DNA from 3 places in the Pseudoalteromonas sp. GutCa3 genome. Region 2 is predicted to be linked to each of the others. Evidence: predicted binding sites of a transcription regulator. Region 2 holds the regulator's gene; each other region holds the start of a gene.
What was found. The regulator LexA, encoded in region 2, represses DNA repair genes until DNA is damaged. The targets are predictions, from matches to a motif close to TACTGTATNNNNATACAGTA.

Region 1 (9,325 bases), on a different contig from region 2:
AAAACAAACATAAGTTTTAATTTATAGAAATAAATTATTACAAATTATTTTAATCATTAGCTATTCCACACATGGCTTCATCTAGCTATATAACAATTATTAACCCTATGTCCTATTCACGCTTAGTTTCACCTAGAAAACAAAGTATAAATAAGGTCATAAAACCCACAAAAAAGCATTGAAACTAATACTTAAATCACAAATTAAGCTAATTGCTAACACTTAAGTTACATGATATTAATACTCGCGCTTGTTAAGCAAATAATTTTATAATATATCAACAAGGACTTAAGGATGAAGCAATCAACTGCATTTACACCAAGCATTATTGTGGGCGCAACACTCGCATTATCAGCAGGTTTTACAACAACAGCCTACGCAGCAGAAGAAGCTAAAAAAGTAGAGCGAATTCAGGTTACTGGTTCTCGTATTAAGCGAACTGATATTGAAGGGCCTTCTCCGGTACAATCAATCGGTAGAGCTGAAATCGAAAACATGGGTTACGATAATTTACAGCAACTTCTAGAAAGAATGCCTGTAGCAGGTAGCGGTACTTTCTCTACTCGTGGTAACAACCAAGATTCAACCGCTAACGGTTCAGCTGCAGTAAGCTTACGTGGCTTAGGAGCCGATGCAACACTGGTACTAATTAATGGTCGCCGTGTATCAATTAGTGCCTTTGCTGAAGGTATCACCAACTCATTTGTAGATATTAACAGTATTCCTGTTTCTGCTATTGAGCGTATCGACATACTAAAAGATGGCGCTTCAGCTATCTATGGCTCAGATGCAGTAGCGGGTGTAGTTAACGTTATCTTAAAGAAAGATATTGATGGTGTTGAGATTAACCTAGGCTATGGCGGTACAGATGGCCCAAATTATGAAGAAACAACAGCAAGCCTAGTTTGGGGTACAACAAGCGAAAAAAGTAGTGCATCTGTTATTATCGATTACTTTAAAAACACATCTCTTTCTTCTGATGAAATGGGTAGCCTTGGCACTGCAAACCAAGCACCTTATGGTGGTGAAGATTTCCGTTCATCTCGTGGTTTCCCAGGCTACTTTTATGTGGATGGCGTTAAAACAATCGACCCTGCCTGTCCTGCTGAAAATGCAACCTCAAGTGGTAGCTGTTTATTTGATTACGGCCCATATGGATATGTTGCCCCAGCATCTGAGCGTGTAGGCGCTATTTCACAATTTGAATACCGCTTTGATAACGGCATTACTGGCTTTTTAGAAATGGCTGTTCAGCATAACAGCTCTGTCGCTGCAGGTGCACCAACACCACTTGATGAAGATGCAGGCCTTACGGTACCCGCTAATCACCCAAACAATCCATTTGGTGAAGACATTCAAATTGGTCGTTACCGTACAGTAGATGCAGGCGCTCGCCAATGGGACATTGAGTCAGACACCTTACGCTTTGTTGCAGGGTTAAAAGGCGAAATAAACGATTGGAGCTGGGAGACAGCGGTACAAAAAGGTCGCAGCAAATCACTACAAACAGGCGATCGTACACAAGGCTGGGTACGCACCGATTTCTTACAACAAGAAATTGATGCCGGTAACTATAATCCATTCGGTGGCACATATAACGACCCAGCTGTAATTGACAGAATCACAACTAGCTTAGTGCGTCGCGGTGAGTCTCATATGACCTCTTTTGACGCTAACATTACAGGTGAAGCGTTTAGTTTTGGTGGCGAAGCTGTAATGATGGCCGCCGGTATTGAGTACCGTGAAGAAGATGTAAATGATATCCCTGATGATCAATTTCAACGTGGCTTAATATTTGGTACTGAATCAGTATCAGCTTCTGCTGATCGTGAACAATACGCTGCATATGTTGAGTTCTCAATCCCACTTGCTGAAAACCTCGAACTACAATTAGCCGGTCGTTACGATGATTATAGCGACTTTGGTACAACTACAAATCCAAAAATAGCTCTGCGCTGGGCACCGACTGATGAAGTAACGGTTCGTGGTTCTTGGGCGCAAGGCTTTAGAGCGCCTTCATTAGCGCAAATAGGCTTAGGTCCATCACAAAAAAGCCAATTTTTTGTTGATACACAGCGCTGTGAACAAACAGGATTAGATTGCCAAGCACTTGATTACAATATTGAGTTCTCTGGTAACCCTGATTTACAAGCAGAAGAGTCAGAATCATGGAACGTGGGCGTTATCTGGGCACCTACAGCTGAGTTTGGTTTAAGTGTCGATGTATGGAGTATTACTCAAGATAACAAAATCGATGAAGAAGAATTTGGTCCAATTTATGCTGCAGAATGTGGTAACCAAAATAGTACCGTATGTGTTCGTTTAGCCCCTACAGGCGGAGCAAGCTTAGGCACAATACAAAAAATACACAGCACATTTAAAAATTTATCATCGCAAGAAGTGTCTGGTGTTGATGTTTCAGCAAACTATAACCACTCTCTTGATGACTTAGGTTTACTTAAATTTAATTTAGAGTGGGCATATCAAGATAAGTTTGAAAAAGATGGTCGTGATTACACGGGTGAATATGGCTACCCAGAGCATCGCTTTATTTTCTCAACCAACTGGGAAATTGGTGAGTTTAACACCAATGTAAATATCAGTTATGTAGGTGAATTTGAAGATACGCCTGATATCGACTTTGATGGCAATTTAGACTTTGATAGCAATACTTCACGTATGATTGACTCGCAAACGCTTGTTGATTTACAAACGTCGTACCGTATTACTGAGTCAGCTAAAATATCTTTAGGTGTTAATAACTTATTTGATGAAGAGCCACCATTTGCAATTGGTGATGGCGATGGCGATTTATACGGTTATGCATCAGCTGTGCATAACCCTCGTGGCCGCTACTTGTACACTAAAGTAAGTTTTTCTTTCTAATTAAAGACACAAAAAAACCGCCAATTGGCGGTTTTTTTATTTAAAACTAAGGGCTAAATTATAGCTCGCCTTCGTTTTCAGATAAGAACTTAGCAACGCCTTCAGGGCTTGCGTCCATACCTTTTTTACCTTCAGTCCAACCAGCAGGACATACTTCACCGTGCTCAGTGTGGAACGCTAGCGCGTCAACCATGCGAAGCATTTCGTCGATGTTACGACCTAGTGGTAAATCGTTCACTACTTGGTGACGTACATTGCCTTCTTCGTCGATTAAGAATGAACCACGAAATGCAACACCCGCTTCTGGATGCTCAACGTCATACGCTTTACAAATTTCGTGTTTAACATCTGCAACTAGTGCGTATTGAACTTTACCAATACCGCCGTCTGCAACAGCAGTGTTACGCCATGCGTTATGTGAGAATTGTGAATCGATAGAAACACCAATTACTTCTACGCCACGCTTTTGAAACTCTTCAAAACGCTTATCAAATGCAATAAGTTCAGAAGGACATACAAACGTGAAATCTAGTGGGTAAAAGAAGATAACTGCTTTTTTACCTTTAATTGTTTCATGAAGGTTATAGCTATCTACAATTTCACCGTTACCAAGAACAGCTGCAGCGGTAAAGTCTGGTGCCTGGCGGCCTACTAATACACCCATTTTATTCTCCAAATATTTTGAGTTTGTTTTCAATTGCTTTCGCAATGCTGGTACTTATATGGGCGCTAAAAATTAAAAACCAATAGAGCACACATATAATTAATTGGCATTCTAGAGTTATTCACTACAAAAGAACAATCGCATTTAACGATGTGAGCAATCGAAAATAACGAACACTTACAACTTGCACTAATCTGCTTGAATAATAGGTCTATTTTGAAGTGTAAATCACGTTGTAATTAGGTAGAGCTTTTGACGTTACTGAAGAAGGGTTAATACATTAAATTGTTTAAAAATTCATATATGTGATATTAATTTTACAGGTACAAAAAAACCTGCAAATGCAGGCTTCTCGTTTAGATTTAATCCATTATATCTGAGGGCATATCGCCACGGATTTTTTGCCAAATCTCACCTGTTTGATGACCGTATTTACGCATCATCGAAATAGCACCATCGTGCTCTTTATTTTCTGCCAGGATTGTTAAATCTTTATAAAACTGACGAGCAAGTTCACGAGTTCCGGCATCAGAGAAGTAATGACAACCAATCTTTGAATAAAAACCTCTAAAACCGTTGAGTATTAATACATAAATACGGTTATTACCCGCAACGGCTAATTCGTGATGAACTTTATAATCGTAGTCAGCAAATGCCTGCGCAGTGTCTTCTAGCTCATGACTTTGTGATAAAATTTCAATTACACGTTCAGGATTCAACTTAATTGCAGCACGTGTATAAATAGCACTAATATTAGTACGTGCAGATAAAAGCTGATCTGTCAGCTCTGGCATCTTGTCTTCATCTAAGCGCGCTAGTGTTTCAAGAATATTTAAGCCAGACGTCTCCCAAAAGTTATTTACTTTTGTTGGTTTACCATGCTGAATTGTTAACCAACCATCACGTGCTAAACGCTGTAATACTTCTCTCAAGGTCGTTCTTGTTACACCAATTAACTCTGAAAGTTCTCGCTCGGCAGGTAGAATTGAACCTGGAGGGAAATCGCCGTTCCAAATAGATTCAACTATATATTCTTCAGCAAATCCTGCTGGGCTTTTCGCTTTAAAAATTCTCATCCAGTTCCCACTCGAATTAATCAACACTCATCGTTTTACACGAATAACTGACTGATTGTACCAGACGAAGCATAACTAACAAGTAAAGTCAGGTATATTAATAAGCAAATGAGTAGAAATTAAAGATTAATAAATAATAAAATTTAGGTTTCTCTAATATCGCTACAATGTATAAATATACAGAGCAATATTCATTGTAGGTACATTGTAATTATTGATATTTTATTTACACCATACCTAGCTGAATCAACTTAAAACACATAAGTACATTAAAAAGGAACACCTATGCAACAGAGCGTTCTAACCGCAACTTTAAAGAATTGATTAGGCAATGTACCAATGTTGTATAAGTAAGCGATATAACTAAGCTTATGTATCAATGGGAACTAAGTCGAGCGTCATGTAGCCTCTGCTGAGGCTGCATTGAGTGGTCAAAAATTTCATCTTATAAAAAGCGACTTCGGTAGCTTTTTTTTCCTTTTTGTTGCCGCATACATTATCCTAGGTCATAATCTAACGTCTTATTTAAACGCGGAATTTTTATGAACTGGCTTGCGCAATTACCCACCCAACGTACCCCGTGGCTTTTATTTACAGCTATCGTTTTTTTACTTGAAGTGACCGCCCTTTTCTTTCAATACCAAATGGGATTGGCGCCTTGCATAATGTGCATATATCAACGTACAGCCGTACTGGGTCTATTAGGCGCAGGTATTGTAGGTTCTACTAAACCACAGAGCAAAGCAGTTCGTATATTAGCGTATGTAATTTGGGGTGTATCGAGTGTTTGGGGATATTTAATTGCTCGCGAGCATATTGATATGCAAACCACCACAGACCCTTTTGCATTTAGCTGTGAGTTTGAACCAAACTTCCCATCGTTTATGCCGTTACATGAATGGATACCTAGCTTTTTTCAGGCGACCGGGGATTGTGGAAATATAGATTGGCAGTTTGTTGGTTTGAGCATGCCTGCTTGGATGGAAATTATATTTGGGATTTTCTCACTAACACTATTTATTATAGTTATTGGCCGTTTATTAATTAAAAAGTCGATTTGATATGTTTACATTTTTTTCAAGCCAATTAGATGAGCTTAAACATCTAAAAGTACGCAAGCGCCAAGACGTAATAGCACTTTCTTTAAGTATGTTATCGCCAACTGATAAAGTGTTACTGCGTATTATTAAATTAATATTACTAAGTCCACTATTTTTAATATTCACGGTATTTAAAGGTTGGATATTAATCCCGTTTTTGATACTCGGCGGACTTTGCTACCCACTTTTAACAACACCTATTGAAATCAACTTTGCTAAAAAACACTTAAGCGATGCATTAAAACAATTTAATCAGGGCGCATAGCGCCCTGATTGTTATCTACTGCTATTAAAGTGAAATTTTCCCCTCTAATTTGGCTAATAGTTTTTTACCAATTCCTTTAACTTGCGATAAATCACTGACGCTTTTAAATTCGCCGTTTTCTTCACGGAAGTCCACTATTGCCTGCGCTTTTTTCTTACCTATACCAGGTAGCTTAGCAAGCATCTCTGCATCGGCATTATTTATACTAATTGTCTCAACTTGAGGCATTTGCTTAGTTACTTCCGATAATTGTGCATATACGGTAGTTGCAGGTAGTAAGCATAATAAGCTTATTATGAATAAATTTTTTAACGTTTTCATCAAACTTGTCCCTATTCTTCTTTTCTTAATTTTGAATGTTGCTCAGGAAAACCAAAAAGTAAGGAACTGAAAAGCTCATCATTTAAAGTGTACCTAAACGCATTATCACTATGATCCGAAATCCTGAAAATGCAGCTGGTACAACAAGTGATTGCTTAACTAAAGTAAAGTTACCGTTTTTTGTCAAATTTAAGACACCTAAAAATTAATACTTCGCGCTTGCAAATTTACGCCCAAACCATTACTGTACATAAAAACAGTAATCTAATGGTTTTTACAAACCACAGTGCCAAGCAATTTTGCAGGAGAAATCATGGCTGTTGTTGTTAAATATGTTGTAGAACGAAACGGAGTCGAGCGTATGACGTTTACTACCAAAAAAGAAGCTGATGCTTATGACAAGATGCTCGATATAGCAGAATCACTTGAGCTAATGCTAGAAAAGGTAGACGTACCGCTTAGTGAGCAACAAATTGAATCACTTGCCTTAGAAATAGCGAAAAGCAAAGATGACTTTATGACCATATTAAAGGGCGGCAAAGATCCAGTTGTTACCAAAGCGCCAGCAAAAAGTAAAAAGTCAGATAACGTTGCATCAATTGAAGATAACAACGATAAAAAAGCAAGTTAACTCGTAGATTGCCCTCTCCTCGGACGGGACAAACTAAATAAAAAAGGGAGCAACTTAGTTGCTCCCTTTTTTATTATACCAATTCGCTTAATTAAGTGATCTATTTTGAGGATGGAAAAACGTGTTGATAGCTAGGCAAAAATTTGATATTTAGTTGTTCTAAATGATAATTTTTTAACGCCGGTAGCAACACGTTTAGCACCGCAAAATGATTAAGTATTATCGCGGATTGGTATTACTTACTACTCATTTTGAAATGAATAGTAATTGCTATTTAAAGCTCTTTTTCTACTTCATCAAATAAAGCAGTGATGTTTTGCTCTGGCTCTTTTGTTACTAAGCTAACAACAACAATTGCGATACTCGCTAAAATAAAGCCAGGTACTATTTCATACATAAAGCTACTTAAACTTTCACCATTAATAGTAAACGGACCATAAATCCAAACAAGCACTGTAAACGCACCTACTAACATACCAGATAAGGCGCCAGCAAAATTCATACGTTTCCAATAAAGGCTAAACAATACAAGTGGTCCAAAAGCAGCACCAAAGCCTGCCCATGCATTACTTACTAGGTCTAAAATAGAGCTATCTCTATCGTACGCTAAATAAATTGCAAACAGGGCAACAAATGCAACGCTAATTCGACCAACAGTAACTAATTCAAAGTCGCTAGCATCTTTACGTAAAAATGTTTTATATAAATCTTCAGTCAATGAACTTGAGCTTACTAGCAATTGCGATGAGATAGTACTCATGATAGCAGCCAAAATTGCAGCTAGTAAAAAGCCAGCAATAAGTGGGTGGAACAATAACTCAGAAAGAATTAGGAAAATCGTTTCAGGATCTTCAACTACAATATTATTTTCATAAGTATAAGCAGCACCAAATATACCAGTACCAACAGCACCAAGGGCAGCAACAATCATCCATGTCATACCAATACGGCGAGCTTTAGGCATATCCTTAACACTACGTACCGACATAAAACGAACGATGATATGTGGTTGACCAAAATAACCTAAACCCCATGCCATTGCAGAAATAATACCTAATGCAGAGCCTGCTCCAATCCAGTTAAGCATATCTGGATTTACACTATGTAAAGTAGATTCCAGAGGTTGTTCAAGTAAAGAGTATGCAACAGTAGGCACTAGAATCAGTGCGATGAACATGATACAACCTTGCACGAAATCAGTTAAGCTAACCGCTAAAAAACCACCAAACAAAGTGTATAAAACAACGACACCCGTTGTAATGTATAAACCCACTTCATAACTTAGACCAAATGAGCTTTCAAACAATTTTCCGCCGGCTACAACACCAGATGACGTGTAAAGAGTAAAGAAGACTATAATCACAACAGCTGATACAACACGTAATAAGTTTGACTTATCATTGAAGCGATTTGAGAAGTAATCTGGGATTGTTATAGAGTCATTTGCTTTTTCAGTGTACACACGTAATCTAGGTGCAACTAACAGGTAATTTAACCAAGCACCAATCACCAAACCAATTGCTATCCATGTACTACTAAAACCAGTAACAAACATCGCACCAGGTAGGCCCATTAAAATCCAGCCACTCATGTCAGATGCACCTGCAGATAGTGCAGCAACACTTGGTGATAGATTTCGTCCACCTAACATGTAACCTGATACATCGCCAGTAGATTGCTTATATGCATATAGTCCGATACCTAACATTACAACAAAATATAATGCTAGTGAAATAATCATTCCTGTTTCCAAATTAGCCTCCGCATAATTATTAATAACAGGCTCTTGATCCGAATATTGACTCTTAAAATATTATAATAAAGACACTATTAGGATAAAAACCATTCTCGCTGACTATATCATGCCTAACAATAAAATCTCCAACTTGTTGCTTCCAGCTGATACAAAAATACTCATGTTGAATAATTTTAAAGCGAATTGGTAAAATATAATAAATTAAATAGAAGAAACACCTTAATTTATAATGATAATTTATTAATCATGCAAATATACGTAATGCTATTTTGAATCTTTTGCCATATATTATTACAATACCCAATTACATCACTCTTACGGAACTGTTTATGTATTTTTACGCTGCACGTCAACCGATTTTAGATAGAGATAAAAAACTTATCGGTTATGAGCTTTTATTTCGTGATGGCGTTGATAACGTATTTCCCGATATAGATGGTGACGAAGCAACAACACGACTTATAGAGGGTAGCCAGTTTAATTTTGGTTTAGAAGATTTAACCGACAATAAACCTGCCTATATAAACTTCACCCTAGAAACACTATCAAAGGGTTACCCTACACTACTAGGTAAAGACACTATAGTTGTAGAAATACTTGAAACTATCCAGCCTGGTAAGCGTTTA
Region 2 (10,930 bases):
TATATTAACGCGGCGTCGTGTTGATGGGCGTCGTGGTTAGTTCATCCATAGGAAACACATATGTTATCTGATAAAACCATTGAGATTGTAAAAAGCACAGTTCCGTTATTAGCAGAGGCGGGTACGGTTGTTACCGATCATTTTTATAAGCGTTTATTTAGCCATAATCCTGAGCTTAAAAATATTTTTAATATGGCGAATCAAGATACAGGTCGTCAGCAATTTGCACTTTTTAATGCATTGGCTGCGTATGCACAAAATATTGATAATTTAGCCGTATTAAAAGAAGCGCTAACACGTATTAATCATAAGCATACAAGCTTGAATATTTTACCTGAGCATTACCCTATTGTAGGTGCACACTTAATTGGTACGCTTAAAGAGCTTCTTCCTGAGCAATTTACTCCCGATGTTGAATACGCTTGGCGCGAAGCTTACGGCGTACTTGCTGATATTTGTATAACCGAAGAAGCTGCTTTGTATGAGCACAGTAAAAATAAACACGGTGGTTGGGCGGGAACTCGCCAATTTGAAATAACCAACAAACAGGCTGAATCAGAACTAGTAACGAGCTTTACACTTACGCCAGTTGATGGCGAAGCTGTTATTACACATAAACCAGGGCAGTATTTAGGTATTAAAGTTAAGCCAGAGGGCGCTGAATATGAAGAAATTCGCCAGTATTCTATTTCGCAAAAAAGTAACGCTAAAAACTACCGTATTAGTGTTAAAAAAGAGCTACAGCCAAAGCCTGGCATGGTGTCTAATTATTTACACTCATTAGAGCAAGGCACTATTGTTGAGTTATACCCGCCGGCAGGAGACTTCTTTTTACGCAATAACACAAACCCAGCGGTACTCATTTCAGCAGGTGTTGGGCAAACGCCAATGTTGGCTATGCTTGAAACGTTATTAAGTGACAGCTCTAATCAAGAGATTATGTATTTACATGCCTGCGAAAATACTCAGCAGCATTCGTTTTCAAAATATTTAAATGAGTTAAATGCAGTTTATAACCGCTTACAAACAATGACGTGGTTTAACCAAGCGACAGAGGGCGCTGACTTTACTGGGTTAATGAACCTAAACGCAGTACAAGCACAGCTACCATTGAGTAATGGTGACTTTTACTTATGTGGTCCTGCCGGTTTTATGGCATTTATAAAAAACCAGTTACTTGAGTTAGGTGTTAAAAACGAGCAGATTCATTATGAAGTGTTTGGTCCGCATCAAGACTTGTAATAACGCTTTAAAATAGAAAAAGGCGCGCAGCGATATGCTGCGCGCCTTTTTTATTAATTTATAAACATTAATAAAGTGCCTTATAACTCTTTACAGGTAACACCTTCAAGTACTGTAGTAAGCTCTTTTTTAGGATAGTAAAGCTCGCATTGGTTATTACGTAGTTGCAAAATAAACTTCTCAGATTTTATATTATGCGCGCCCATAATTACTCTGCCATCAGACCCTTTACTCATTGCATGATCAATTAGCAGTTCGCTACGTTTAGTAAATACCGAATCGGCAAGTGTTACTAATGTGCCTCCCTTAGCTTGTTGAATTGCCTGTTGTAGTGTTGTAATAACGCTGGGGTTAACGCTCGTTAATATAGCGGGTTTAGCAGGCTCACTATCTACACTTTGGCATCCGCCTAAAGCGAGCAAGGTGGCTAATGGGAGTAATAATTTAGCCATTACCTTTCCTCACCCAGCGTTGGCCAAGTTAAGTCCATATTACGCTGGGTAAATTGTACCGGCATATTTAAAGGAATGAGAGATTCACGAGAGCTTGAAAAATTAGCTGGTTCTGCTTTTGCAGCAGCCGTTCTAACTGGACAACTGCCATTTTCAACATGAAATAATGCGGTGGCTAAAACGGCCTCGTCACTGTCGCCTAACTGATGATCAAAGTCGTCCTCAATTTCACAACCTTGAACATCAGCATCAAATTGTGGAGTAGGGGTTGGTGTAAAACCCGCAGCGTATTCGCCAAATCCTTTGCTATTTACGCCACTAAACTGAATAGTGTAATAGGTTGTTGCGCAGTTATGAGTTGGGGTAAAGCCATAGGGCTTACCGCAGGTTGTGTCGCCAATTAAAATAACTTCTGCGTCTATACCTTTTAAACCATTAATAAAAGCTTCTGATGCCGAACAGGTGCCTGATGTGCTTAATACATAAACCTTTGATAGGTTTAAATCAGGTAGGTTTTCACCTGTGCTAAAAAAAGTAGAGTAATCTATTTCTTCATCAATAAATGGGAAGGGCGAATCAACGGGTTGTTTATCGTTTTGTTGAGTTTGATAATAAAAGCGGTTGTTAACGTTGGCATTACCGGCAACCATATAAGCTAATTGTGCCGACAGTGCTAATAAACCACCACCGTTATATCTAAAGTCGATTACAAGCTCATCAATACCATCGGTTTTAAACTTATTTACCGCATCAATAAGCCCTTCTTGGGCAATGCTTATATGGCTATTAAATTGCATGTAACCCACGCTTGAACCATTTGCGGTTGTAATCGTTTTAACATTTTGAACAGGTGTTTGTTCAATATTGCCAGCGGTTACATTAAATGTTTTTTCGGCGCCATCGTTACTGCGTACAACAATAGTATGTGAGTCGCCGTTAGTAGGACTAAATAAACCTTCGTTAAGCGTATCTACACCCGACTCTGTATTGGTATTAATGCTAACACCGTCAACTGAAAGTACAGTATCACCACGTTGAAAGCCTATTTGGCTTGCAGGCGAATCATCTTCAAGATAAGCGACGCGTAAAATACGGTCGGCTGTATCGCCAATAAACGCCCAATTTATACCGTAACCAGAAGTAACGCCCGATTGCGCTTCTTGAAAGTAATCTTCAGTAGGTTCTGAAAAATGAAAGTTATCTTTTTTTGCCCCTGAGTCGGTAAGCTGCTCTGTTTTTAATTGGGCAAAATAATCGGCTACTGTTGTAAAGCTTTCAGGGTCGTTATCGGCAATCTCATCATACCAAAGGTATGTTTCGTCGCTCCAAGAGCGAAGCCAAAGCTTTTCATAAAGGGCAGAACCCGCTTGATCTGGGTAGGGGTTGTTGTTATTAAAGGGATCGTTACCCGTACGAGGGGTTTCGCAAAAGTTTTTTAAATCGTTAGAGGGCTCAAATACCGCCGCTGTCCATGTTGGGCTGCTACTAACAGGTGTTGTAACTATAGGCGTGGTAACTACTGGAGCAGAGTCGATACCGCCTCCGCCGCCACAACCCGTTAAAGCAAAGCCCGAAAGTGCTGCAAAAATGGCAAGCGAGGTTTTATTATTTTTAAACATAGTTAAGGATTTTTTTGTAAATAAGTTGTTTAAAATATTACAACACTCGCTCGTTTATTCAACATTTATAACTTTGATTTATGTAAATGAGTGTTAAAGCTTAGAGCTTGCTCGCACTACTTGTATCTGCAAATGCTTGCTTTTTCCACGCATTAAATAACTTTTGCTGTTTATCAGAGATTTTTAAACCGTATGTTTTCTGCATGTAAGCGTAAGTGTCGGCTATACGTTTACGTGCATAGACAGGCGGTTCAACTACACGTTGCTTAAAGTTTACTTTTACTTCGCAACGACCATACTGTGTGGCGTTTTCGCTAAGCATACCAAAACGATAATTAGAGCGATCGGCATTAATTTCGCCAATAGCTGGCGCTAAGTTATTTATATCAGCTTCCATTTTTCTAAATTTAGCACTTACTTTACGGCAGTTTTTACGTCCGCCATCTTGCCAACATTGTAGCTGATGACCAAATTCCCACGCCGGAACAATATGTTCCCACTCAATGCGTAGTGCTCGCACATTTACTTTGCCTGAGCGGGTAAGTGTATTTCGAGGAATGTAACCACAGTTAGAAGGATCAGGAATGAGTTTTTTGCCTTCTTTTTTAATATCACAACCGCAGTAAATACTTTTGGCGTTGTCAGGGAGGGTTTTAATTAAATGTTTTTTAGCCGTTGAAAAACGGGTAAATTGTTCGGCAGATACCGAAAAACACACACAACAAGCCAGTAAGGCCAGAATAAATCGAGTCATATCCATCACAAATGTGAACTACAGGAACAGGCAGTTTAAAGCCTTGAAGATAAAAGATAAAGTTAACTTAAGGCCTGCACTTATATTACTAAAAAGTGTCCGATTAATTTTTTATTCAAAGTTATTTTCACTATTCATTTATTTCTTACTATTTATCGTATTTTAACCACACAAGATTATACGTTAAGGAGTATGCTTAAAGCTTACTCAATATGGGGATTTGGATTGCAAATGAAATTTGTTGATTATTATGCAGTGCTTGGAATATCGCCTGATGCAGACGATAAAGCGGTTAAAGTAGCTTATAAAAAGTTAGCCAGAAAATATCACCCAGATGTAAGCAAAGAGCCTCAAGCAGAAGATAAGTTTAAAGAAATAGCAGAAGCTTACGAAGTCATTCATAACAAAGAAGAACGTGTAAAATACGACGAGTTACGTCGTCACCAGCAAAATCGTGCTCGTCAGCAGCAAGGTCATTATGGTGGTAAAAATACCTCTTCGCAAAGTAATTACCAGCAAAGCGATCCTCAAACCGATCAAGAGTTTTCTGATTTTGTTAATTCAATGTTTGGCGGCGCCGGTGGATTCAATCGTTCCGGGCAGAGCAGAAGTAACGCCGCTAGCGCGCAAAAAGGACAAGATGTGGAAATAGAGTTCCCGATTTTTCTTGAAGAGACTTTAGTTGATACCGTTAAGCCTGTTGAGTTTATGTTACCGCAGCGAGATAGTAGTGGTCGTGTCTCTGAAATTAAAAAATCACTTAAAGTGAAAATTCCCGCAGGTTCAGTAAATGGCGAACGAATTCGACTAAAAGGGCAAGGCGGATTAGGGTCAGCGAATGGGCAAAATGGCGATTTGTACTTACAAATTAGTTTAGTGCCCCACCCATTATTTGATGTTGAAGGTCATAACCTAAATATAGTCGTCCCTCTTGCACCATGGGAAGCGGCTCTTGGTACAAAAATAAATTTACCTACGTTGGCAGGCAAAATCCAATTAACTATTCCATCTAATAGTCAGTCTGGTCAACGCTTGCGTATTAAAGGCAAGGGATTAATGAGTAAAAAAGCCAAAGGTGATTTATTTGCGGTGCTTAAAATTGTTAATCCAACATCTGTTGATGATACCAGTAAAAAACTTTGGGAAGAATTAGCCGAAAAAGCTCACTTTGATCCCCGTAATAACTGGAGCAAGCCATAATGCAAATTATCGTGACACAAAAAGATGATTTACTTACTAGCAAAGAGCTATGTTTGAGTAGTGATATTAGCGAAGCAATTTTATATGAGCTAGTTGAGCACAATATTGCGGTTCCAATTGAGGGGAAGCATGTTACGCAGTGGCAATTTACGGTATCTGCAGTGACCTTAGTTAAAAAAGCGGCCCGTATTCAACATGACTTTTCGTTAGATTGGTCGGCAATAGCTTTAGTTTTACAATTGCTGGATGAGCGTGATGAGTTGATTTTCGAAAACGAAATGTTAAAGCGACATTTGAGTCGATTTAAACACTTGGAATAAAATCTGCCCTTGGGTACTTCCTAGGGCTTATTTAGTCTTTGGTGAGAGTGCGCTAGTTCTTAAAAACCAATATGACTACTTTGATTTATTCTTACTTTTAATTCGGATAAATCGTTTTAGTCGTATGTTTTGCATAAGTAGTAATATTCCACTTAGGCAAAAAAGTACGCTGGTTGCTGCAAAACTAATAAGCAGCGGATTATTAAAATCCTCTCGCTCATCGTAATCCATAATATGTAACATCCAAAAAAAGTCGAAAATTCGCCATAGTGTGCTGCGAACGGTGACAACTCTGCCGTTATTTTCTGACAAGTACAGTGTTGTGTTAAATGTGTCGTCAAATTGTACCTGCCAAACATTGGTTTTATATCCAACTTCTCGCATACCTTGCTTTAGCAGTACAGCGCTTGTCACTTGAGCATCAATAAGTAAGTGTGCTTTAGCATTTGCGGTAATTTGTATTTTAGTTGGCGGCTCAAAAGGCCGGCCTGTTATACCGTTAAAGCTTTGCTGTTCATCTTTATTTATTACTGTAATTATAGGTGTGGTTAAAAAGTTCTCAAAAATTATTTGTGTTGGATTAACCACCTGAGATGCAATATCGTTAAGGGAGGCAACATAATCAGCCTGCGTAAATGGGTTATTAAGAGTACGTGTTGCAAGATGCTCCCCATGAACTTTATCAAGAGGAATAGCGCTCATGACTAAACCGCCTAATAGCCAAGCTAAAATTTGTAATGTGAGCAAATAACCGAGCCATTTATGTAACTTGCGAGCATACTTAAATATTTTTTTATTCATGTTTTAGTCTTATTATTTTTAGAGGCTAGTTTATTACATTAATGGGATTAGTTACTGCGACATTTTGTCGCAGTTTAAACTATAGCTTACTGTAATCATTTAAAAATAAAAAAGATTACACTTAAATTGCTAACATGACTTATTTGTTTAATTGAGCTGAGTGTTTGATATCCAGCTAGCTTTAAACGCTAAAAAATACTTAAAAGCTGCGAAATATCTATATAAAGTGGTTAATAGAGCATAGTTGATTTGGTATAACGGTAAAACTACGTTAAAGTTTGCAATGAAATTATTAGAGGATAAATACGAAACGATGTCGGAAATTCAATTTTTAAATGTAGATCTTGAGCTTGAATCAAAGCAAGATATTAGTTTGCTAGTGGCAGACTTGAAAAAAGTCGCGACGATTTTACATTATGACAAAGACGAATACCGTCAATTAGCGCGTATTGAAGCAACAGGTGTAGTAAACACGCCTGACAAAGCAATAAACCATATATGTGAGCTTATTGAATCGTGTTCGCGTAACGCGCTAAAGCAATGGTTAAGCTGTTCACGTAGAACGTTTGATATTGGTTTTGAATCGGGCACTTCCCCTAAGTGCTTTAATCAAGCCTTAGATGCAGATACATTACTACGTATATCTGCGATTGGTGCGGGTATGGAAATTACAATTTACCCAATCGAAAAGTAACTATCTTCGCTCTACGACTGCTGCGGTCATTTTTGATACGCAGCACAGCTCATTGCGGCTATTTGTAATTTTTATTTCCCACACTGAACTACGTTTGCCAATATGAAACGCTCTTGCCGTTGCTGTTAAAGTGCCGTTGCGAGATGCTTTTAAATGACTTGCGCTAATTTCCTGCCCCACGCAGTAAAATTTTGTAAAATCGACAACAAAGTTAGCTGCATAGCTGGCAACTGTTTCGGCAAGTACAACGTTAGCACCGCCGTGAACCATTCCCATTGGGTTATGATGCTCAGGAATTGCCGGCATAGTGGCTACTAAGTAATCATCACCAATTTCAGTGACTTCTATTCCCATGGTTTTCATTAATGTTCCTTGGCCATCAATGCCTTGTTCTAACTGCTTACACAGCTCTAAAGTGATGGGCTGGTACCAAATACTCATAATGACTCCTTTGCTTTTTTAATCATTTATAAATCTAGCTTTAGTTATATCCCTAAAATGTACACAAGTGAAATTACTTTGGCTATTTTAAGGCTTAATTTAAATTTGCGATTTTTATTTAACTGTATATACTCACAGTTAAATGTACTGTATGGAAAACCAGTTGTATGCGACCATTAACGAACCGCCAAGCTCAAATACTCGAACTAATTAAAGTTTTTATTAAAGACACTGGTATGCCTCCTACACGTGCTGAAATAGCGCAAACATTAGGTTTTAAAAGTGCCAATGCTGCTGAAGAACATTTAAAAGCACTTGCTAAAAAAGGCGCAATTAAAATGAAACCAGGTGCAAGCCGTGGTATTCAGTTAATTGAAGAAGAAGAGCCAGAACAATTAGGTTTACCGCTTATAGGGCGTGTTGCTGCTGGTTCACCTATTTTGGCGCAAGAGCACGTTGAAAGTCACTGCAAAATAGATCCATTAATGTTTAAACCGGCTGCAGATTTTTTACTACGCGTTAACGGTATGAGCATGAAAGATATTGGTATTATGGATGGTGATTTACTTGCTGTACATCGTACTCAAACCGCTGAAAACGGGCAAGTTGTTGTTGCCCGCCTAGATGAAGACGTAACTGTAAAACGTCTTGAGAAAGCGGGTCGTAAAGTATTACTTCATGCTGAAAACGACGATTTTGAATCTATTGAAGTAGATCTTGAGAATGAGTCTTTTAATATTGAAGGCTTAGCCGTTGGCGTTATAAGAAACGCTGATTGGATGTGACTTTAAAAATAGCTTTTAAACAAGCAGTTTTATAAATGCGTACTAATTAGTACGCATTTTTTGTTTTAAATTCGCACTAAAAATAGGGCATAAATAGCTCACTGACAATTTAAGCTGTAAACTTTTTTGCACTTATATTTCCCCCCTTCGAATGCGTTAAACCCCTTTGTTTTGCTCATATTTTAAACTTCCTGTTGCCTAGTTGATTACTGATTTTTTATTAATTACTCAATATCACCTGATTGTTTTTTATACTAAAACTTGCTTGTTGTTCATTTTTTAGCTAATTATTAATGTGCTGAGCTAATAATAACTCACAGCTTTTTAGTTTTGAGAACACACAATATACACAAACACGTTGTTGGCGCAGCAAAACCAATCAATATTAAATGAGATTGACTAAAAAAATAAAAATAACGAATTGGCGTTTAAGCCGTATGCCTCTTCGCTTTGCATTCGCAATAGCATCAAAGGAGCCGTCACATGGGTAAACTGACCTCTACCTTGTGGCTTATATTATGTGTTTTTTCGCACCCAGTTTTGGCTAACAGCCAATACAATATGCGCAAAGGCGTAACCGATATAAGCAATAATGTATATCAGCTGCACATGACCATATTTATAATATGTTGTGTGATTGGGGTGATAGTGTTCGCAATTATGTTTTGGGCACTTATTCATCACCGCAAATCTAAAGGGGCTGTACCTGCCCAATTTCACGAAAGCACTAAAGTAGAAATACTTTGGACTGCAATCCCGTTTGTTATTTTAATTGCTATGGCAGTACCAGCCACTAAAACCCTAATTGCAATGGAAGATGCCAGCAAAGCTGATCTCACTATTAAAATTACAGGCTCGCAATGGAAATGGCATTATGAATATATGGGTGAAGATGTAGAGTTCTACTCTATTTTATCTACCCCGCAAGATGAAATAGCGAATCTTGCAGATAAAAATCCTAACTACTTACTTGAGGTTGATAAACCTCTCGTACTGCCAATAAATCAAAAAGTACGATTTTTAATGACTTCTGACGATGTTATTCACTCTTGGTGGGTACCTGATTTTGCAGTTAAAAAAGATGCGAATCCCGGCTTTATAAACGAAACATGGACGAACATAAACGAAGAAGGTACTTACCGAGGCCAATGTGCTGAGTTGTGTGGTAAAGATCATGGCTTTATGCCCGTTGTGGTGGTCGCTAAATCTGAGGCTGATTTTAAAACGTGGCTTGCAGATGCAAAGCAAGCTAAACAAAAAGCAGCATTAGCAGATGCCGCATTACTTGATAAAACCCTCCCGAAAGAAGAATTAATGACTTTAGGCGAACAAGTATATATGGCCAATTGTGCTGCATGTCATCAGCCTACTGGCATGGGGTTACCGGGTGTATTTCCTGCACTTAAAGGCAGCCCGATAGTGCTTGGCGATATAAAAGATCACATTGATGTAGTTATCCATGGGCGACCAGGTACGGCAATGCAAGCATTTGCCAAACAGTTATCTATAAAGCAATTAGCAGCGGTTATTACTTATAAACGTAATGCGTGGGGTAATGATACGGGTGATGTTATTCAACCGAGTCAAATACAGGCAGCACTTGATGCCAAAGTGGAGGCGAACTAATGAGTAGCATAGTAGAACAACCTAACGCCAATGAAGCTCATCATGCTCATCACCCAGCTAAAGGTTTTAAACGCTGGCTTTACACAACTAATCATAAAGATATAGGTAGTTTATATTTAATTTTTTCGCTGACCATGTTCTTAATTGGTGGTGGAATGGCCATGGTGATCAGAGCTGAATTATTTCAACCAGGTTTACAGTTGGTCGATCCTCACTTTTTTAATCAAATGACCACCGTGCATGGTTTAATTATGGTGTTTGGTGCGGTTATGCCGGCCTTTACAGGCCTTGCTAACTGGATGATACCACTCATGATTGGCGCGCCAGATATGGCATTGCCAAGAATGAATAACTGGAGCTTTTGGATTTTACCGTTTGCGTTTTTAATCCTATTGGCATCGTTATTTATGCCTGGTGGGGGTCCTGCATTTGGTTGGACTTTTTATGCACCACTGTCTACAACATACAGTAATGATAATACTGCATTGTTTGTATTTGCCGTACATATTATGGGGATTAGCTCAATAATGGGCGCAATCAATGTGATTGTAACCATAGTGAACTTACGTGCCCCTGGCATGACATGGATGAAGTTGCCCTTATTTGTATGGACGTGGTTAATTACTGCCTTTTTATTAATAGCGGTAATGCCAGTGCTTGCAGGCGCTGTCACTATGGTACTTACCGATAAGTATTTTGCGACCAGCTTTTTTGATGCCGCAGGCGGTGGCGACCCGGTGATGTTCCAACACATTTTTTGGTTTTTTGGCCATCCCGAAGTATACATAATGATTCTTCCTGCCTTTGGCATTATATCTACAATAGTACCTACCTTTTCTCGTAAAAAACTTTTTGGCTATGCCTCAATGGTATACGCCACATCCTCCATAGCACTATTGAGCTTTATTGTATGGGCTCATCATATGTTTACCACTGGGATGCCGGTCGCTGGCGAGTTGTTTTTTATGTACGCGACCATGCTTATATCGGTACCTA
Region 3 (10,930 bases), on a different contig from region 2:
TTAAGCTTTGACTTACATAAAATGGGCAACGCTAAAGGTTACTTGCATTGGTTGGTACGCACTTTTACACTCATTATTTTACTGGTTCAATAAAATGTCTAAATACGAAAGTGACTCTGTTGAAGCGCAATATCAACCTGGGTCTGAAAGGCTAGTTTTAGCAAACAAGTTAGCGATTGTTGATGAAACGGAAATGGATGATATTGAAGCCGTTCTTTTAGTTAAGCTATATGAAAAAATTTTTACGACGACTGACTCAAAAAATGGTACATTTTCTTTTCAAAATATTGCTAATTGGCACAGGCAGTGGCTAGGTAATGTATACGAATGGGCAGGTAAAATAAGAAGTATTGATATGGGCAAGGGCGGATTTCAGTTTATGTCGCCTTTACAAATTGAGAAAAATATTAGGTTATTTGAAGGTGAGTATTTATCTCGATTTAATAATTTACCAGAAATGACAGATGAAGAGCTTGTGTCATTTATAGCGCAGAGCCATGTTGAGTTTATTTTAATTCATCCATTTCGTGAAGGTAACGGTAGGATAAGCCGTTTATTAATGGATTTTTTGTGCAGTAAAGCTGGTAAAGGAACGCTTGATTATAGCTTGTGGGACGAGCATAAAGACTTTTATTTCAAGTCAATTCAAGCGGGTGTAAATAAAAATTACCAACACATTGAAAGGCTTGTGAGAGATATAATTAAATAGCGAGCGAAAGAGACTCATATTTGAGTTTGTTTGCTTTTAGCTTTTTCTCTATTGTTTTAACTGTTTCGCCAGTTTCGATGGCAGTAGAGCTAGCAACAGATCTTAAAATCATACTCTTTGTGATTTTTTTCTTATTTTCACTCATTTTACCGCCTCAAATAAATTTAGATCTGAAATTAACCTTACACCTAGACACTCGTGATATCAATTAACGTTGAAAGTATTATTTTACGGAAGAATTGAAGGCTCGGGATTAAATTTAAATCTAAGATGTTGATTTAATTGGTCGGTATGGAGAGATTCGAACTCTCGACCCCTGCCACCCCATGACAGTGCGCTACCAAGCTGCGCCACATACCGATTTGTATGCAATAGTACGTGTATTTTTTTAAAAATCAATAAGCGATTGTTTGTTTGGGTGTTTATTACGCAAGAGACCTAAAAAGGCACTCTTGCGGTATATTAATTGGCTAGTCTTTATTTAACCACTTTTTGATCGAGTCATACATCTCATCTCGTATTAATGGTTGAGCTTTTTTGTTAGGGTGTAAACTATCGTTTTGCATTAGCTCAGGTTGACCAGCAACATCGAGCATAAAAAAGTTCATTAAATGCGCATTTGTTTCTTCGCTAACGCGCGAGAAAGTGTCTGTAAACATTTTGCTGTAACGCGGACCGTAATTAGGGGGAATGTAAATCTCCATTAAGGCGGTCATCGCATTAGCTGCTTGGCTTTTTTGAATAAGAGACGTTAAGTTAGTTTGCATTTTTTTGACTGGAAAACCACGTAAACCGTCATTAGCACCTAGCTCAATAAGTACATGAGTGGGTTCGTATTGCTCAAGCAATGCATCTAAACGGCGTAGGGCTCCACCAGATGTTTCGCCACTAATACTGGCGTTGATAAGTTCAATGTCGGCGTGTTCGTCATCGTATTTATCTTGTAACAATTTTACCCAGCCTTCTTCTTGTTGAAGTCCGTAGGCTGCGCTTAAACTGTCACCGAGTATTAAAATCGTGTTGTCGGCTGCTGCGCTCAGCGGTTTGATAACTAAAAATAAAATGAATACTAAACGAAGGATTGAATGAGTCATATGTCAGCGCTTTCTCAATTAAATATAATTCAGGTTAATGGTTTGTCTAAAGTAGTCTCCACCTTTGAAGGCGAGCTGCCCATCCTCAGTGACATCAGCTTTAATGTCAAGCATGGCGAGTCTGTTGCTATTGTTGGCACGTCGGGCTCTGGTAAATCAACGTTACTCAGTTTATTAGCAGGGCTGGATACCGCAAGCAGCGGCGAAATATTTTTAGATGGCGAGCCATTACACAATTTAGATGAAGAAGAGCGTGCTGCACTGCGCGCGGCTAAAATTGGATTTGTGTTTCAATCGTTCATGTTAGTACAAAGCTTAACTGCACTAGAAAACGTTATGCTACCAGCAGAACTTGCTGGCGAAAGTGATGCAAAAGAGCAAGCAATTGCATTACTTGAAAAAGTAGGCTTGAGCCATCGAATTGATCATTACCCGTCGCAACTCTCTGGCGGTGAACAACAGCGTGTTGCTATTGCGCGAGCATTTATTGGTACACCTAAAATACTGTTTGCTGATGAGCCTTCGGCTAATTTAGACAGCAAAAACGGTAAAATGATTGAATCCTTATTATTTGATTTAAACACGCAACACGGCACCACGCTTATTTTGGTTACTCACGATGAAGGGCTTGCACAAAAATGTGAGCACACTATTCAAATAGAGGCGGGTTTACTGGTAAAAAGCCAAGTAGAGGACGTTGCTAATGTGGGTTAAGTTAGCGCTTAAGTTATTTTCGCGAGAATTTCGCCGTGGTGAGCTAACAGTTATAAGCGCAGCTATCGCCCTTGCTGTTTTAACCGTGCTTACACTGTCTATGGTTACTGAGCGAATAGGGCAAAGTATTGCGCAAAAAAGCAGTGCTTTTATTGCAGCAGACCGTGTACTTGCAAGCGATCATGTTCTCGACACTGCTTTTATTACTAAAGCACAGAGCCAAAATTTAAAAACGGCGCAAATGGTGTACTTCGACACTATGTTGTTTGCCGATGATGAAATGCAGTTTAGCTCAGTAAAAGCGGCATCTAATGCGTACCCGTTAAAAGGGCAGTTAAAAGTTAAGGATACCTTAACAGGTGAAACTAAGGTTGCTAATAGCGGGCCAACGCCTGGTAATGTGTGGCTAAGTGAATCAGTATTTTACAGTTTAAATATTGATATAGGCGCGCAAGTAGAGCTTGGCGCTGCATTATTTAATGTTTCAAAAGTTATTGTAGAAGAGCCCGATGCGCCATTTAATGTATTTTCGAGCAGCCGTCGCGTGCTTATTAATATTGACGATGTGGCAAAAACCGAAGTTGTGCAGCCAGGTAGTCGTGTTTATTATCGCCAACTTTATGCAGGTAGTGAGGCCGATATAAATAGCTTTTACGAGTGGCTTAAACCACAAATGAAAGAAAACCAACAATGGTACGGCGTTAAAGACCGTCAATCACCTATTTCAAATAGTTTAAACCGTGCAGAGAGCTTTTTATTACTTGCCGGCCTATTAGGTATTATTTTAGCCGCAGTGGCTATAGCCGTTTCAGCAAAACGTTATTGTGAACGCCAATACGACCCAGTAGCGATGATGAAAACGCTAGGCGGTAGCCGTTCAATGATCCGCAAAATATACATGCTCCATTTATTGCTTGTATGTGCAATGGCGGTAAGTATTGGGCTGTTAATTGGTTATGGCTTGCAAGAAATAGCAACAAGTTACTTATCGAAAAGTATGGGCACAGAGCTACCTTTAGGTGGCTTTAAACCTTGGCTGGTGGCTATAAGCACTGGCGTAATTTGTGCCGTTATGTTTTCTATTAAACCGTTATTTGATTTATTTGATATTCCACCGCTTAGAGTGCTGCGCCGTAACTTAGGTGACAAGTTGGCAGTAAGTCGTGTGCATTTAGGCATGAGTGCGCTAACCGTGTTTTTATTAATGTGGTTATTTAGTAACAACATAAAAATAACGCTTATTTTGTTTATATCAACACTTGCGCTAATTGGTGTGTTGTTTTTGATATCTAAATTAATATTTGGTGGCGGTCGAAAGCTTGGCTTAAAACCAGGTAACAGTTGGTCGCTTGCAATTGCATCTATTCAAAAGCGTGCAAATGTGAACGCGGTACAGTTAATTAGTTTTTCGTTAGCGATTAAATTACTGCTGTTTTTAGTGGTACTTAAAAACGACATGATATCTGATTGGCAGTCGCAACTTCCTGCCGATGCGCCTAATGCGTTTTTAGTTAATATTACGCAAAATGAGCTTGAGCCAATTAATGAATATTTAGCTCAAAAAGATATTCAAGTATCAGAGTTTTATCCCACTATTCGTGGGCGCGTAAATGCGGTAAATGGCGAGTTGGTAGCACGTTCTGTATCGCTGCAAGACAACGAGAAAAAAGACGAAGAAGCACGTGCAGGTATTGGCCGCGAGCTAAACCTTACATGGCTTAAAGATGTGCCTGACCAGAATGAAGTAACACAAGGCACGTGGTTTGGTAAAAATGCGATGGCTGAAGCCTCAGTAGAGGAGTCGATGCTTGAGCGTTTAGATGTTGAGATAGGCGATACGCTTACATTTTTAATTGGTTCGCAGTCGTTCGATGCTAAAATCACCAGTGTGCGCAAAGTTAATTGGGCCACGCTTAAACCTAACTTTTTTATTATTTTAAGCCCAGATGTACTTGCAGATTTTCCGGCAACGTATATTTCGTCGGTACGTATAAACCCAGATCAAAAGCGTGATTTTAGCCAGTTATTGCGTACTTACCCTACTATTACAGCGATTGATATTGATAACTTTGTTAAGCAAATACAAACAACTATTTCGCAAGTATCACTCGCCATTGGCTTTGTACTTGCAATTGTTGTGCTGTGTGGCGCGCTTGTACTTATATCGCAAGTGCAAGCTAGTTTAGGTGAGCGTATGCAAGAAATTGTCATACTGCGAACGCTTGGGGCTAAAAGCCGATTAATTAAAAACGCGACCTTGTACGAGTTTTTATTACTCGGCGGTTTAGCTGGCTTAGTTGCTGCATTTTTTAGTGATATAGCGCTTTTAATTGTGCAGCAACAAATGTTTGATTTAGCAGGTAAGTTACATCCGCATATATGGATTATTGGTCCGGTAGCTGGCGGTGTATTTGTGGCTGGTTTAGGCTATTTAATGATTGCCCGAACACTTAAACAAAATACCCAAGGATTAGTGCGTGCCCTAGGGTAAGCTTAAACTAACATGCTCCTTCAAATGCCCACCTAACACGTGGGCATTTTTGTTTTTCTTTGTACTGGTAATTTATACAGTGCTCTGGCATTATTAGCGTAATTTAAAAATAATAACAATGGAGTGCTGTTTGGCCATTATTTTAGGGATCGATCCTGGTTCACGTTTGACCGGATATGGCGTTGTTGCCCACCAAGGTTCTAAGTTTACATACTTAGGCAGTGGTTGTATTAAGTTAGCCGATCATCCTTTTCCGGTTAGGCTTAAAATGATCTACCAAGGCATTACACAGCTTATTGAACAGTTTTCACCAGAAACTTTTGCCATTGAAAAAGTATTTATGGCGCATAACCCCGATTCAGCTTTAAAACTAGGCCAAGCTAGAGGCGCGGCGATTGTTGGCGCTGCAATGGCCGACTTACCTGTATTTGAATACTCAGCTAGGCAAATTAAGCAAGCAGTAGTAGGCAACGGTGGTGCAGATAAAACACAAGTGCAACACATGGTAAAAAATATTTTAAAACTACCAGGTACGCCACAGGCCGATGCAGCTGATGCACTCGCTATTGCGATTTGCCACGCTCACTCAGAACAAAATTTAATTAAACTAGCGGGTAGCGCAAGCAAAACCGTTAGAGGACGTTTAAGGAAATAACTATGATAGGCCGCTTAAATGGTATTTTAGTCGAAAAACAGCCACCAGAAATATTACTCGAAGTAAGTGGTGTCGGTTACGAAGTACAAATGCCAATGACCTGTTTTTACGATTTACCAAAAATTGGTGAAAACGCGATTGTTTACACCCACTTTGTAGTGCGTGAAGATGCTCAATTATTATTTGGTTTTAATAATAAAGTTGAACGCGCCTTGTTTAGAGAGCTATTAAAAGCAAATGGCGTTGGGCCAAAACTTGGCTTAGCTATTTTATCGGGCATGTCGGCAAAGCAATTTGTAAGCTGTGTAAATAACGAAGACTCAACGTCGCTAGTTAAATTACCGGGTGTAGGTAAAAAAACAGCCGAGCGTTTAGTACTCGAAATGAAAGACAGATTAAAAGATTGGGGTAATGATTTATTTACGCCATTTAGCGACAGTGCAGTAATAGAGCCAATGAGCGATGCGACAATAGCTAATAACGCAGCCGATGATGCCGTATCGGCACTGCTTGCATTAGGTTATAAATTGCCACAAGCTCAAAAAGCAGTAAAATCGATAAGCAAACCCGATATGTCTACTGAGGTTCTTATTAGAGAATCTTTAAAATCAATGTTGTGAGTAACCCATGATTGAAGCGGATCGCTTAATTGATGCGACTGAAAAAACAAATGAAGACTCTATAGATCGTGCAATAAGACCAAAACTTTTAGCCGACTACAGAGGCCAGCCTCATGTTAAGCAGCAAATGGAAATTTTTATTGAAGCTGCCCGAACCCGTGGTGAAGCGCTCGATCATTTATTAATATTTGGCCCACCAGGGCTTGGTAAAACCACGCTTGCAAATATTGTAGCCAACGAATTACACGTAAGTATTAAAACAACATCCGGCCCTGTACTTGAAAAAGCAGGTGATTTAGCTGCGTTACTTACTAATTTAGAAGAAGGCGATGTACTGTTTATTGATGAAATACACAGGCTAAGCCCGCAAGTTGAAGAAATACTGTATCCAGCAATGGAAGACTACCAGCTTGATATAATGATTGGTGAAGGCCCAGCTGCGCGTTCTATTAAATTAGACTTACCTGCATTTACACTTATTGGTGCCACTACGCGAGCAGGCTCGCTAACATCGCCACTGCGTGACCGTTTTGGTATTGTGCAGCGATTAGAGTTTTATTCTGTAGAAGATTTGTCGCACATAGTAGGGCGCTCTGCACATTATCTTGGTTTAGAAATGTGTGATGATGGCGCAACCGAAATTGCACAACGTTCACGTGGTACACCACGTATTGCAAACCGTTTATTACGCCGTGTACGCGATTACACACAGGTAAAATATGACGGCACAGTAAACGCCGAAGTAGCTAAGCAAGCGCTTGATATGATTGATGTAGATAAAAGTGGTTTTGATTATATGGATCGCAAATATTTACTCGCCATAATTGAAAAATTCATGGGCGGCCCAGTAGGACTCGACAATGTAGCTGCAGCTATTGGTGAAGAGCGTGAAACAATAGAAGATGTAATAGAGCCGTTTTTAATTCAGCAAGGGTTTATTCAGCGTACTCCGCGTGGGCGAATAGTGTCTGACAGTGCATATCATCACTTTGGTTTACTTCCTAAAAAAGACTAGCCTCATCATATACATTACTTGCTGTGGTTTATTGCGCAGCAGGTAATTGACTTAGTACCCCTTTCTTTCAAATATTTATACGGCTGGTATTTTACCCAAAACCTCAGCACACTGTTGCAAATGTTATTTCAAAATACTTATACGCTTTATAGTTAACTGTTAATTCACAGGGCGTTAAGACTCGCGAAGCTATCCTGCGTACCATTCAAACTAGTAACCGAATTACTTATTGTAAAATAGGTAGGGCAATTATTAGTTTATAAATAATACCAATCTGCTTATATATGGGGTCTATTTAACGTTAAGAAAATTACGCTAGAACTAGGCAAAAGTTTTTGTATCTAGTTGTTCTAAATAAAAAATTTTTAACGACGTTATAGTGCAATTTAATTCGTTAAATTGATCAAAGATTTATGCAGGTTGGTATAAAATATGTAGCGCACCAAATTGCAGGCAAAAAAAAGCCCGCAAAAAATGCGGGCAAACAACAAGTTGAAGGAAGTAATCCAGGGAACTACGTTTTACTGAATTTGGTTTTATCCAGAAAGAGTAAAACAATGTAATACGATAAAATATCCTATTACTAAGAACTTGGCTTAATGAAACTATCTCATTCGGTGCGCTAGTTCGGTATGGGAGAATAATACGTAAGATCATCTTTTTGTTCAAACTAGAAAATTTGTATTTTCAGATTAGAAAAACTAATTCGGTGAATTTTATTGTTGTTTGAATCTTGCGCGTTAATTAATCGTTAAATTTATAAGTTAATGAAATTTCTAGCTTAAGTAATTTCTTTTGATGTGGCTCGGTATTAGTTTTACTGTTACGTGAAGGTAAGGCTTATAGGTTTTGAGTGTTTATGCTCTTATTTTGAATAAACGGCGCATTTTATGACGTTTTACTTATATATTTACGCATATTTATTGTTAGCGAGTTTATTTAAAAGATTAAATAAAATACTGAGGCAAAGGGAAATGCCAACTAAAGCTGTTTTTTAACGTTTTTTGTTGCCTATTCATAGCAATACCGTTGTCAGCTTGAAATGGACTAGATACACTAGATGCAACTTTTGACCGTATAAACGGTCATATTTACACAAATTAACCAATTTGCCGTATTTTGAAATTACTTAGGAGTTTAACGTGGGATCAGGGCTTAATTTTTTAGACCTAATTTTAGAAGCAAGCTTGCTTGTTCAGTTAGTGATGTTAGGGCTAGTTGCCATGTCTGTAATGTCGTGGACAATTATATTTCAGCGTAAAAAAGCAATATCAGATGCACTATCAAATGCTAAGAAATTTGAGCAAAAATTTTGGTCTGGTATTGATCTAAGTAAATTGTATAACGAAATATCGTCACGCAGCGGTCAGTCTCAAGGTATTGAAGCCTTATTTACTTCAGGCTTTAAAGAGTTTGCTCGTCATAAAAAGAATACATTTCAAAGTGCGAGTATTGTTATGGAAGGGACGCATCGTTCTATGCGTGTTGCGCTTTCTCGTGAAATTGAAAAAATTGAATCTAGCTTATCGTTTTTAGCAACGGTAGGTTCTATTAGTCCGTACATCGGTTTGTTTGGTACAGTGTGGGGTATTATGAATGCCTTTATTGCACTAGGTGAAGTTAAGCAAGCTACATTACAAATGGTAGCACCCGGTATAGCAGAAGCACTTATTGCGACTGCTATGGGTTTATTCGCGGCAATTCCGGCCGTTATTGCTTATAACCGCTTTTCAAACAGTGTTGAAAAGCTTGAGTCTCACTATATTAACTTTATGGAAGAGTTTGCTAATATTTTACACCGTCAAGCAGCTACACAAATAGAGGCACAAGCGAATGTATCAGCGTAAAAAGCGCCGTCCGGTCGCAGAAATTAATGTAGTACCTTACATTGATGTAATGTTGGTATTACTTATTATATTTATGGCAACAGCACCGCTTATTACACACGGTGTAAAAGTTGATTTACCTAAAATGGAAGAGTCTGATTTAGTTGATACTAAAGATACTCCTCCCATTATTGCTTCAATTGATGCAGAGGGTAAATATTATGTAAGCGTAGGTACTGATCCTGAAGAGCCTATGGAAGCACTTGATGTTGCTGCGGTTATAAAATTACAGTTAATGAAAAACCCTGACGTGCCAGTTATGATTAAAGGCTCGGGTAAGGTGTCGTATCAAGAAGTATTATTACTAATGGATTTTTTGAAAAATGCAGGCGTACCATCAGTAGGATTAATGACTGAATCCTTTGAGGGGAAGTAGCTGTATGAATAGTTCAGTAGTAAAATCGATAGTACTTCATTTAGGCATTGGTGGTTTTTTGTATGCGTCTGCAAACATTCATCCGCCAGCACCTAAAGTAATGGAGGTAACGCTTAATTCGGCTATACCTACGCCAGATAAAGCAGTATCAGCCGTTACAGTTGATCAAAAACAAGTTGAGCAAAAAATTGCTGAGCTCCAAAAGAAAGAAAAAGATAAAAAAAGTGCTGAAGACAAACGTATCCGCGATTTAGAACGCAGAGCGGCAAATGCACGTAAGCAACGCGAATCTGAATCTAGGCATATTAAAAAGCTAGAGCAAGAACGTAAAGCTAAAGAAAAAGAAACAGCCGAGGCGCAAGCACAAGCTAAAAAAGCACGTGCTATTGAGCAAAAAGAGCGCGCTAAAGCTAAGCAAGCCGAAAAGCAAAAGCAAGAAGCTGAAAGTGCAGCAAAAGCTGCTGCTGACAAGCGTAAAACCGAAGAAGACGCACTTAAAAAAGCAGAAGCTGAACGTAAAAAACGTGAAGAGGAAGCAAAAGAGCGTGCAGCCGAGGCAGAACGTAAACGCCAGCAAGCAATGCAAGAGCAAATGTTACAAGAGCAACTTGCCAAAGAGCAGGCTGCCCGTAGTAAAATACGTCAACAACAAGTGGTGAGCGAAGTTGATAAGTACCGTGCATTAATTATGGCGCGTATTCAGCAAAACTTATTGATTGATGAAAAAATGAAAAACCAACAGTGCCGAGTAAATATTCGTTTAGGTTTTAATGGTTTAGTAACGCAAGTTAAATCATTAGGTGGCGATAAGTTGGTATGTGAAGCTGCATTAAGAGCAGTGCGCATGGCCGACACATTACCGGTATCTAAAGATAAAGACGTATTCGAACAACTTAAGAATATTAATTTAACAATCAAGCCAGAATTTTAAAGGAATGATATGTTCAACAAAATAAAAATAGCCTGTTTAGTTTTACTGTTTGGGTTTGTGGGTGTTGCTAATGCAGCACTTGAAATTGTAATAACTGAGGGTGTAGACGGTGCAAGGCCCATTGCTATAGTACCTTTTAAGTACCAAGGTGTTGGCCCAATCCCTGAAAAATTAAGCAGTGTTATTGCTGCCGATTTAATGCGCAGTGGTAAATTTAAACCTGTAGATGTAGCGCAGATGCCACAACAGCCAACCAAAGATAGCGAAATTGATTACGCATCTTGGGTTAATAAAGGTGTGGAAGCGATATTAGTGGGCGAAGTTGAGCAGCAAACTGATGGGCGTTACTTAGTGCGTTATGAGTTAGTTGACGTGATCCGCGGCCAAATTACCGGTGGCAACACACAAATGATGAGTAATGGTAAGCTAGTTAAAAGCC

Region 1: CXF64_RS17410 (YebG family protein) is a predicted target of LexA. The motif match lies at 6,555-6,574, and genes of this name have one in related genera.
Region 3: ruvC (crossover junction endodeoxyribonuclease RuvC) is a predicted target of LexA. The motif match lies at 5,071-5,090, and genes of this name have one in related genera.

Annotation. Positions count from the first base shown of each region.
Region 1 is NZ_PJBK01000098.1:161-9,485, forward strand. Features, by position in the region: gene CXF64_RS17380 (TonB-dependent receptor) at 295-2,886, shown strand; gene CXF64_RS17385 (peroxiredoxin) at 2,945-3,550, opposite strand; gene fadR (fatty acid metabolism transcriptional regulator FadR) at 3,913-4,626, opposite strand; gene dsbB (disulfide bond formation protein DsbB) at 5,169-5,687, shown strand; gene CXF64_RS17400 (DUF6170 family protein) at 5,689-5,991, shown strand; gene CXF64_RS17405 (ComEA family DNA-binding protein) at 6,016-6,312, opposite strand; gene CXF64_RS17410 (YebG family protein) at 6,626-6,943, shown strand; gene putP (sodium/proline symporter PutP) at 7,218-8,696, opposite strand; gene CXF64_RS17420 (EAL and HDOD domain-containing protein) at 9,029-9,325, shown strand, end outside.
Region 2 is NZ_PJBK01000014.1:71,849-82,778, reverse strand. Features, by position in the region: gene CXF64_RS01395 (NnrS family protein) at 1-40, shown strand, start outside; gene hmpA (NO-inducible flavohemoprotein) at 61-1,242, shown strand; gene CXF64_RS01385 (hypothetical protein) at 1,323-1,694, opposite strand; gene CXF64_RS01380 (S41 family peptidase) at 1,694-3,313, opposite strand; gene CXF64_RS01375 (endonuclease) at 3,414-4,067, opposite strand; gene CXF64_RS01370 (DnaJ C-terminal domain-containing protein) at 4,299-5,267, shown strand; gene CXF64_RS01365 (chaperone modulator CbpM) at 5,267-5,587, shown strand; gene CXF64_RS01360 (membrane protein) at 5,663-6,388, opposite strand; gene CXF64_RS01355 (hypothetical protein) at 6,702-7,082, shown strand; gene CXF64_RS01350 (PaaI family thioesterase) at 7,083-7,523, opposite strand; gene lexA (transcriptional repressor LexA) at 7,691-8,308, shown strand; gene coxB (cytochrome c oxidase subunit II) at 8,792-9,934, shown strand; gene ctaD (cytochrome c oxidase subunit I) at 9,934-10,930, shown strand, end outside.
Region 3 is NZ_PJBK01000088.1:7,900-18,829, reverse strand. Features, by position in the region: gene CXF64_RS16060 (Fic/DOC family protein) at 95-709, shown strand; gene CXF64_RS20850 (hypothetical protein) at 702-854, opposite strand; tRNA gene CXF64_RS16055 (tRNA-Pro) at 993-1,069, opposite strand; gene CXF64_RS16050 (arylesterase) at 1,180-1,803, opposite strand; gene CXF64_RS16045 (ABC transporter ATP-binding protein) at 1,804-2,517, shown strand; gene CXF64_RS16040 (ABC transporter permease) at 2,507-5,008, shown strand; gene ruvC (crossover junction endodeoxyribonuclease RuvC) at 5,139-5,663, shown strand; gene ruvA (Holliday junction branch migration protein RuvA) at 5,666-6,283, shown strand; gene ruvB (Holliday junction branch migration DNA helicase RuvB) at 6,291-7,298, shown strand; gene tolQ (protein TolQ) at 8,441-9,145, shown strand; gene tolR (protein TolR) at 9,132-9,560, shown strand; gene tolA (cell envelope integrity protein TolA) at 9,565-10,491, shown strand; gene tolB (Tol-Pal system beta propeller repeat protein TolB) at 10,501-10,930, shown strand, end outside.